Regions from separate parts of the Carboxydothermus ferrireducens DSM 11255 genome, predicted to be linked through region 1. Evidence: predicted binding sites of a transcription regulator. Region 1 holds the regulator's gene; the other holds the start of a gene.
What was found. Region 1 encodes HrcA, which represses chaperone genes, less so after heat shock. Its sites were predicted from a motif close to ATTAGCACTCANNNNNNNTGAGTGCTAAT; they were not measured.

Region 1 (4,083 bases):
TTTTCCTCTTTATCTTTTTCCTCCATCTTCCTGCTCCCCTTCCTTTAAAACTTCGTAATCTTTCATTTTAATTATGGTATTAATTTTCAATAACGAAATAGCTACCTCGCTGGCATTTTTTACTGCCTGGTAAACCACTTCAGCAGGATCAACCACTCCGCCGGCTATCATATCGATAAACTCACCGGTTTCAAAATCTAATCCCAAAGCGTAGTTATTTTTTTGGACCTGCAGGGTCATTAAGTCCCCCAACTTTTCCAGCCCGTTAAAACCGGCATTCTCCGCCATCACCCGAAAGGGAACTTTAAGAGCTTCAGAAAAAGCCATAACACCGTAGCTTTCCATACCGGGCAAGCGATTTTTCAGGCTTTCCACTTCCCGGCTTAAGTAGAGGAAGAAAGCTCCCCCTCCGGGCAAAACCCCGGAGCGATAAGCAGCGGCAAAACTTCCGGCCGCATCTTTAGCAATTCTTTCCTGTTCATCCACCACCTCATCGGTAGCCGCTCCAATTAAAACCGTGGCGGTAGCCTTTCCGGCGCCTCCTTCAATAATGGTAAAATCCAGCCGGGAATCATAAAAGCAGGTTCGAGCATAACCCAGCATTTTCTGCAACTCTTCTACCGGCTTATTTAAAGAAGTTCTTTTGGCCGCCCGGGCTCCGGTAAACTCTAAAACCCTTTTTAATTCCTTCTGGGTAATGCGGGTAATAACCATTATTTCATTTTCGTAACAAAACTCTTCGGCAATATCGCTGATTCCCCGGGTCAATAAGATTAGTTTGACCCCTAATTCTTTTAGTTTTTTGAGATTTTCCTGAAATATTTTCTGGTTTTTTAAATACTGCTCAAATCCGGCTTCGGAAGCAAGGGCTTCTTCTTCTACTTCTTCGGGATAAAGACCATCATCGAGAACCAAAAGGCGAACTTCCTGAAGTTTTTGTGATCCTTCCTCCCATAAGGGCGACTTATTAATAACCACTCCCGGAATAAGCGCAGTATCGGCCCCAACTTTTGCCAAGACCAAATCGGCTAATTTAAACCCGGGATCTTGAAGTTTATCTTCTAACATTGCTGCCGCATCCCGCAGGATAGCAGCAACCCTTTCATCACCCCGTCCGGCAATTTTGGCCGCCGCCAATAGCCTGTCGTCGGTAATACTTCCTACCTTAATCGCACTTTTTCTTATGAGGAAAAGAGCGTGATTTAACGCCCGGTTCATTCCCGCTAAAACTTTGGAAACCGGAACCCCTTTTAAAATTTGGTTTACTCCTTCAGAAACCAGCGCTCCGGCTAAAACTGCAGCCGTAGTAGTACCATCCCCCACTTCCCTCTCCTGAGCCCGGGCCATATTAACGACCATTCGGGCTGCCGGATGCTGGGCATCCATTAAAGTCAAAATCGTTACTCCGTCGTTGGTAACCACCACTTCCCCAAATCTATCCACTAACATCGCATCCAGGCCCTTGGGTCCCAAGCTATTGGCCACCACCTGGGTTAAGGCTTTTACCGCTGCTGCATTGGAAAAAAGGGCCTGATAGCGTTCTTCAATTTCCTGGGTTTGGTTTTCTTTTTTCAACCTTAAATCCTCCTGTTAAAAGTTTTTATTACCAATAATTTCCGACAAGTACTTGCTTAAAAACTCCACCGTCGCCACGGTTTTAGCGTATTCCATACGCGTAGGTCCTAAAACTCCTATAAAGCCCACGCTATTTCCGTAGGAAAAGTAGCCGGCAGCAATCATGCTGCAGTCTTCAATTTCTTTTAAATTTAACTCGCTCCCGATTTTCACGTTGACCCCAACATTTAACTGGGAAAAGATTTCCCTTATTTTCTCTTCCTGTTCCAATATGCTTAATAAGGTTTTTACCTTTTCCACATTTTTAAACTCCGGCTGGTTAAAAAGGTTAATTAGTCCGCCCAAGATTATCTTATGTTCCTGATTATCTTGGTTTAAATTACTGATTAATTCTAAAGTAATATTAATTAAATTCTGGTGCTGGGCTAATTCGTAGTATATTTCTTTAATAAGCGAATAACGAATCTTTTCGGGATTTACTCCGTAAAGTTTAGCATTTAAAATTGCTGAAACTTTTTCTAAATCCTGAGCAGTAATATCCCCGGGCACTTCAAAAGCCCGATGGTGTAAGGTCCCATCTTCTAATACAATAATTAACAATACCTTCCCCGGCTGTAAAAGCACTAACTGCAGGTGTTTTAACGGTACTTTTCCTGCCTCCGGAGAAAGCACAACGGCGGTATAACGGGTAAGGCTGGACAAAACTTTGCCCGTTTTTTCCAGCAAATCACCAATGCTGTTGATTTTATCTTCATAAACTTTCCGGATAAATTCTTCTTCTTCGCGGCTCAAAGAGGGTTTTTCCATAAGGTAGTCGACGTAATAGCGGTAGCCCAAAACCGAAGGAATTCTCCCGGCACTGGTATGGGGCTGCTCTAAATAGCCCATTTCTTCTAAATCTGCCATTTCATTCCTGATGGTTGCCGGGCTAATACCCAGGTCGTATTTTTTGGCAATAGTTCTTGAGCCTACCGGTTCAGCGGTAGAGATGTAGTCCTGAACTATTGCCATTAAAATTTTTCTTTTCCGCTCATCAATCATACCGCTTCACCCCTTTTTGTTAGCACTCTCTTTTGTTGAGTGCTAACTTCAAATTAAAAATAGCACTGTCAAGTGTTTTTTGTCAAGTTTAGATAAACTCAATTAATACAGTGTTGGCTACAAAACTCCCCTTGCGGGTTAAAAAAAGCCTATCATCTTCAAGGAAAAGCAGACCAAGTTCGATAAATTTTTGGATTTTATCGCCAAACTCTGCCATAAAGTCCCGCCGGTATTTTTTTTGAAACTCCTGAAGATTTAGCCCGGTTTTTAACCTTAATCTTAAAATTATTTCTTCTTTGGCATCTTCTTCTAAAGTTAATTTTTCCTCTCCGTAATTTTTTCCTGTTAAAAGCATTTCCCGGTACTCCAGCATCGTATTCGGATTCCAGAACCGGTACAGGCCTACCTTGCTATGGGCAGCAAGGCCAATGCCAAGATAAGGTTTATTTTCCCAGTAAGTAAGGTTGTGACGGGAATACTGCTGATTTCGAGCAAAGTTAGCAATTTCGTACCGTTCGTAACCGTTTTCCTCTAAAAGATTAATCGCTTCCTCCCAATATAAAACTACTTCATCCTCTTCCGGAAGTATTATTTCACCCTTTGCTACTTCTTCATAAAGGCGGGTATTTTCTTCTACCTTTAAATCGTATAAAGAAATATGTTCCGGCTTTAAGCTTATGGCCGTTTTTACAGTGTTTATAAAGCTTTTGCGCCCCTCGGGATAACCGATAATTAAGTCCAGGTTTAAATTGTTTATGCCCTCTTCCCTCAATAAATTGTACGCATCCAGCGTTTGAGCAGCAGTATGGGCTCTACCCATTTTTAAAAGAATCTCATCATTAAAAGATTGGGCCCCAAGGCTTACACGATTGACTCCTAAATCTTTTAAAAAGCGAATTTTTTCCCTATTTAACGTTCCCGGATTGGCTTCAACGGTAAACTCCAAAAGCTTATCGGAAATATACGGCGAGATAATTTCCCCCAGTTTTTCTAAAGCGTTCAGCGAAAGGGAAGTTGGCGTTCCCCCGCCCACATAAATGGTCTGGAGAGGCGCTAAAAAATCTTTTCGCCATTCCAATTCTTTCTTTATTAAGCTTAAATACGAAAATACCCCTTCACCCGCCGGCGCGGGAAAAGAGGTAAAAGCACAGTAATGGCACTTCTTAAGACAAAAAGGCATATGCAGGTAAAGGGCCTGAGCTTTATTTGTTATTATCAATTTTCAACACCGCCATAAAAGCTTCCTGGGGAATTTCCACCCTGCCAATTTGTTTCATTCGCTTTTTACCTTCTTTCTGCTTTTCCAAAAGCTTTTTCTTCCGGGTAACATCGCCGCCGTAACATTTAGCCAAAACATCTTTTCTTAAAGCTTTGACCGTCTCCCGGGCAATTACCCGCGAGCCAATTGCCGCCTGGATAGGAATTTCAAAAAGGTGGCGGGGAATCAACTCCCGCAGTTTTTCAACC
Region 2 (4,083 bases), on a different contig from region 1:
AGGAAGTTGATATAAAAAGCCTTTTACGGTCCGGGATTTCGCAAGAGGAGTTGACCGGAGTTTTGCGGGAGGCAATTTTAAGAAAACCCAGGGCCCATGAGTTTGGCGATAAGGACTTTTTAGGAACAATGGCCAACATAGGAGGTTAATGCGATGGAACTTACCCACTTTAATGAAGAAGGACGGGCGCGAATGGTGGAGGTGACCGAAAAGCAAGAAACGGTACGGACAGCGGTAGCTGCCGGAGAAATCACCATGCGCCCGGAAACTTTAGAACTGATTTTAGATAAAAAGGTCGCTAAAGGGGACGTGCTGGCGGTAGCGCAGGTGGCCGGGATAATGGCGGCCAAAAAAACCGGTGATTTAATTCCGATGTGCCACCCTTTAAACTTAACCGGAGTGGACATAAGTTTTACTATTAAAATGCCCGATACCATTGAAGCAAAAGCTAAAGTTACCTGTGTGGGCAAAACCGGGGTTGAGATGGAAGCGTTAACTGCCGTTTCCGTGACCCTTCTTACTATCTATGATATGGTGAAAGCCGTAGAAAAAGGCATGGTGATAAAAAATATCCGGCTTTTAGAGAAAACCGGTGGTAAGAGCGGCGATTATAGAAGGGAGGAATAAAAGTGGGCAGAGTGGTAGCGGTTAATATCAGCGAGAAAAAAGGAATGCGCAAAAAAAATATTGAGCGGGCATATTTAAGGGAAAACCACGGCATTGAAGGGGATGCCCATGCCGGGGACTGGCACCGGCAGGTAAGTTTGCTGGCCGTAGAAAGCATTCAAAAAATGCGGGATTTAGGCCTTAAGGTTAATCCCGGGGATTTTGCCGAAAATATCACTACCGAAGGGGTGGACTTATTAAGTCTTCCTGTCGGGACCAAAGTAAAAATTGGCGAGGCCTTAACGGAAGTTACGCAAATAGGTAAAGTCTGTCACACCCGCTGTGCTATCTACTATCAGGCCGGTGATTGCGTGATGCCCAAAGAAGGCATCTTTGTCAAAGTATTAAAAGGCGGGGAAGTTAAGGTTGGGGATCCGGTGGAGGTAATTGACCATGATTAAAGTGGGCGTTCTTACTTTAAGCGATAAGGGTTCTCGGGGAGAGCGGGAAGATAAAAGCGGCCAGGTCATCAAGGAAATGGTCCGGGAGATTGATGGGGTGGTGGTGAAGTATGAAGTTATCCCCGATGAGTACGAATTAATCGTTAAAACCTTAATTTCCTGGTGCGACGAAGAAAAGTTAGATTTAATCCTGACCACCGGTGGTACGGGTCTATCTCCCCGGGATGTGACTCCAGAAGCTACTAAAGCCGTAATTACCCGGGAAGTGCCGGGAATTCCCGAAGCGATGCGCATGGCTTCACTGGCCAAAACCAACCGGGCCATGCTTACCCGGGCGGTAGCGGGCACCCGGGGTGGTACGTTAATCATCAACCTTCCCGGTAGTCCCAAAGGAGTGCGGGAAAACCTGGAAGTAGTCTTACCGGTAATCCCCCATGCCCTGGAAATCCTGCAGGCCCGGGGCGGCGAATGCGGCCAACCCTGAACACCGATTGCAGGGACGGTTCTTTTTTTAGGCGTTTAGACGCAAATATCGGAACCGTCCCTGTTTTTGCTGTTTGGACGTTTAAAATTGGGACCGGCATTGTGTATAAAACAGGTAATCCTGGGAAAAGATTTATTAATAGATTGACGTAAGGATATACGGTTGAAAAAGCAGGTATAATGGGTAAAAAACGAAAGATTGGAAAAAATAATCCAGAAAAATTGGCATAAATCAAGGAATATGCCCAAAATATTCCTTAATTAAAAATTTGCTTTTCGCCGGTTCTCTTTATATTATAATACTTGGTATTAGCACTCTATTGAAGTGAGTGCTAACAATACATAAGAAAAAATTACTTTAAAGGAGGGGTTATCGTGTTCAGACCGCTTCATGACAGGGTTTTGGTAAAACCACTTCCCAGCGAAGAGGTGACCAAGAGCGGGATTGTAATTCCTGACACTGCCAAGGAAAAACCCCAGCAAGGGGAAGTAAAAGCCGTGGGTTCCGGTCGGATTTTAGAAAACGGCGAGCGGGTACCCATGGAAGTAAAAGTTGGTGACCGGGTATTTTACAGCAAGTATGCCGGTACCGAAGTGAAAATTGATGGTGAAGAGTATTTAATCTTACGGGAAAGCGATATCCTCGGGATTTTAGAATAAAAAACACAAAAAAAGGAGGGGTATAAATGGCTGGCAAACAAATATTATTTAGAGAAGATGCCCGGAGAGCTTTAGAAAGAGGCGTAAACGCTCTTGCGGATGCGGTAAAGGTTACTCTTGGTCCGAAAGGCCGTAACGTTGTTTTAGAAAAGAAATTTGGTTCACCGCAAATTATTAACGACGGTGTTTCCATTGCTCGGGAAATTGAGCTTGCTGACCCTGTAGAAAACATGGGGGCGCAGCTTGTAAAAGAAGTTGCTACCAAAACCAACGATGTAGCCGGTGACGGTACTACCACCGCTACCGTTTTGGCTCAGGCTATCATTCGGGAAGGCTTAAAGAACGTTACTGCCGGTGCCAACCCGATGATTTTACGGAAAGGTATTGAAAAAGCTGTTGCCAAAGCGGTAGAAGAAATTAAGGCTATTGCCAAGCCGGTAGAAACTTCCGAAGCTATTGCCCAGGTTGCTGCAATTTCTGCTAACGACGAGGAAATCGGTAAGCTAATTGCTGAAGCAATGGAAAAAGTGGGTAAAGACGGGGTTATCACCGTAGAAGAGTCCCAGGGTCTTGGCACTACCTTAGAAGTAGTTGAAGGTATGAGCTTTGACCGGGGTTACATTTCTCCTTACATGATTACCGACCCCGATAAGATGGAAGCTATTTTAAACGATCCTTACATCCTCATCACCGATAAGAAGATTTCCGCGATTGCTGACTTACTGCCGATTTTAGAAAAAGTTGTGCAAACCGGTAAGCCCCTTTTAATCATTGCTGAAGATGTCGAAGGGGAAGCTCTTGCTACCCTGGTTGTGAACAAACTGCGCGGTACCTTGACCTGTGTCGCTGTAAAAGCTCCCGGCTTTGGTGACCGGAGAAAGGCTATGCTTGAAGATATCGCCATCCTCACCAACGGCCAGGTGGTAAGCGAAGAGCTTGGCTTTAAGCTCGAAAATGCTACCCTTTCGATGCTCGGTCGGGCTAAGCAAGTCCGGGTTAAGAAAGAAGAAACCATCATTGTTGGTGGTCAAGGTTCTCCGGAAGCTATTGAAAAGCGGATTGCTCAAATCAAGAAGCAAATCGAAGAAACCACTTCCGACTTTGACCGGGAAAAATTACAGGAGCGTCTGGCTAAGCTTGCCGGTGGCGTAGCGGTAATCCAGGTGGGTGCTGCTACCGAAACCGAAATGAAAGAAAAGAAACTCCGCATTGAAGACGCTTTGAACGCTACACGGGCAGCGGTGGAAGAAGGTATTGTAGCTGGTGGTGGCACAACCTACATCCACATCATTAAGGCTTTAGAAGAGCTTGAAAAGACCGCTACCGGCGATGAAAGAACCGGTATCGCCATTGTCCGGAAAGCTTTAGAAGAACCCTTAAAGCAAATTGCTATTAACGCTGGCCTTGAAGGTTCGGTCATCGTTGAAAAGGTTAAGACCTTACCGGTAGGCCATGGCTTCAACGCTCTGACCGAAGAATATGTTGACATGATAGCTGCTGGTATTGTTGACCCGGCTAAGGTCACCCGGAGTGCTTTACAAAACGCTGCCTCCATTGCTGCTATGCTCCTCACCACGGAAGCTTTGGTGGCTGAAAAGCCGGAAAAAGAAAAGAAAGGCCCAGACATGCCCAACATGGACATGATGTAAAAGCTTATAACCGGAGCGTAAAGGCTCCGGTTTTTTTATGGATTAAAAACATAATAGTTGACAGGATTAGTAGGAATTAATATAATGGGTTTAGAAGGACAATACTAAAATGAGGTGATTTTAATGCGAATTTACGAAGATATTACCCAGCTTATCGGCAAGACCCCGTTATTGAAATTAAAAAGAGTTACCAGAGGTGTGAAAGCAACAGTTGTGGCCAAGCT

Region 2: the regulator HrcA is predicted to act here: its motif matches at 1,859-1,887, upstream of groES (co-chaperone GroES).

Annotation. Positions count from the first base shown of each region.
Region 1 covers NZ_ATYG01000002.1:61,507-65,589, forward strand. Annotated here, with positions in the region: gene grpE (nucleotide exchange factor GrpE) at 1-26, opposite strand, end outside; gene CARFE_RS0101695 (TCP-1/cpn60 chaperonin family protein) at 10-1,575, opposite strand; gene hrcA (heat-inducible transcriptional repressor HrcA) at 1,591-2,616, opposite strand; gene hemW (radical SAM family heme chaperone HemW) at 2,705-3,835, opposite strand; gene lepA (translation elongation factor 4) at 3,819-4,083, opposite strand, start outside.
Region 2 covers NZ_ATYG01000023.1:7,294-11,376, reverse strand. Annotated here, with positions in the region: gene moaA (GTP 3',8-cyclase MoaA) at 1-149, shown strand, start outside; gene moaC (cyclic pyranopterin monophosphate synthase MoaC) at 154-627, shown strand; gene CARFE_RS0109240 (MOSC domain-containing protein) at 630-1,067, shown strand; gene CARFE_RS0109235 (MogA/MoaB family molybdenum cofactor biosynthesis protein) at 1,060-1,551, shown strand; gene groES (co-chaperone GroES) at 1,926-2,210, shown strand; gene groL (chaperonin GroEL) at 2,237-3,859, shown strand; gene cysK (cysteine synthase A) at 3,983-4,083, shown strand, end outside.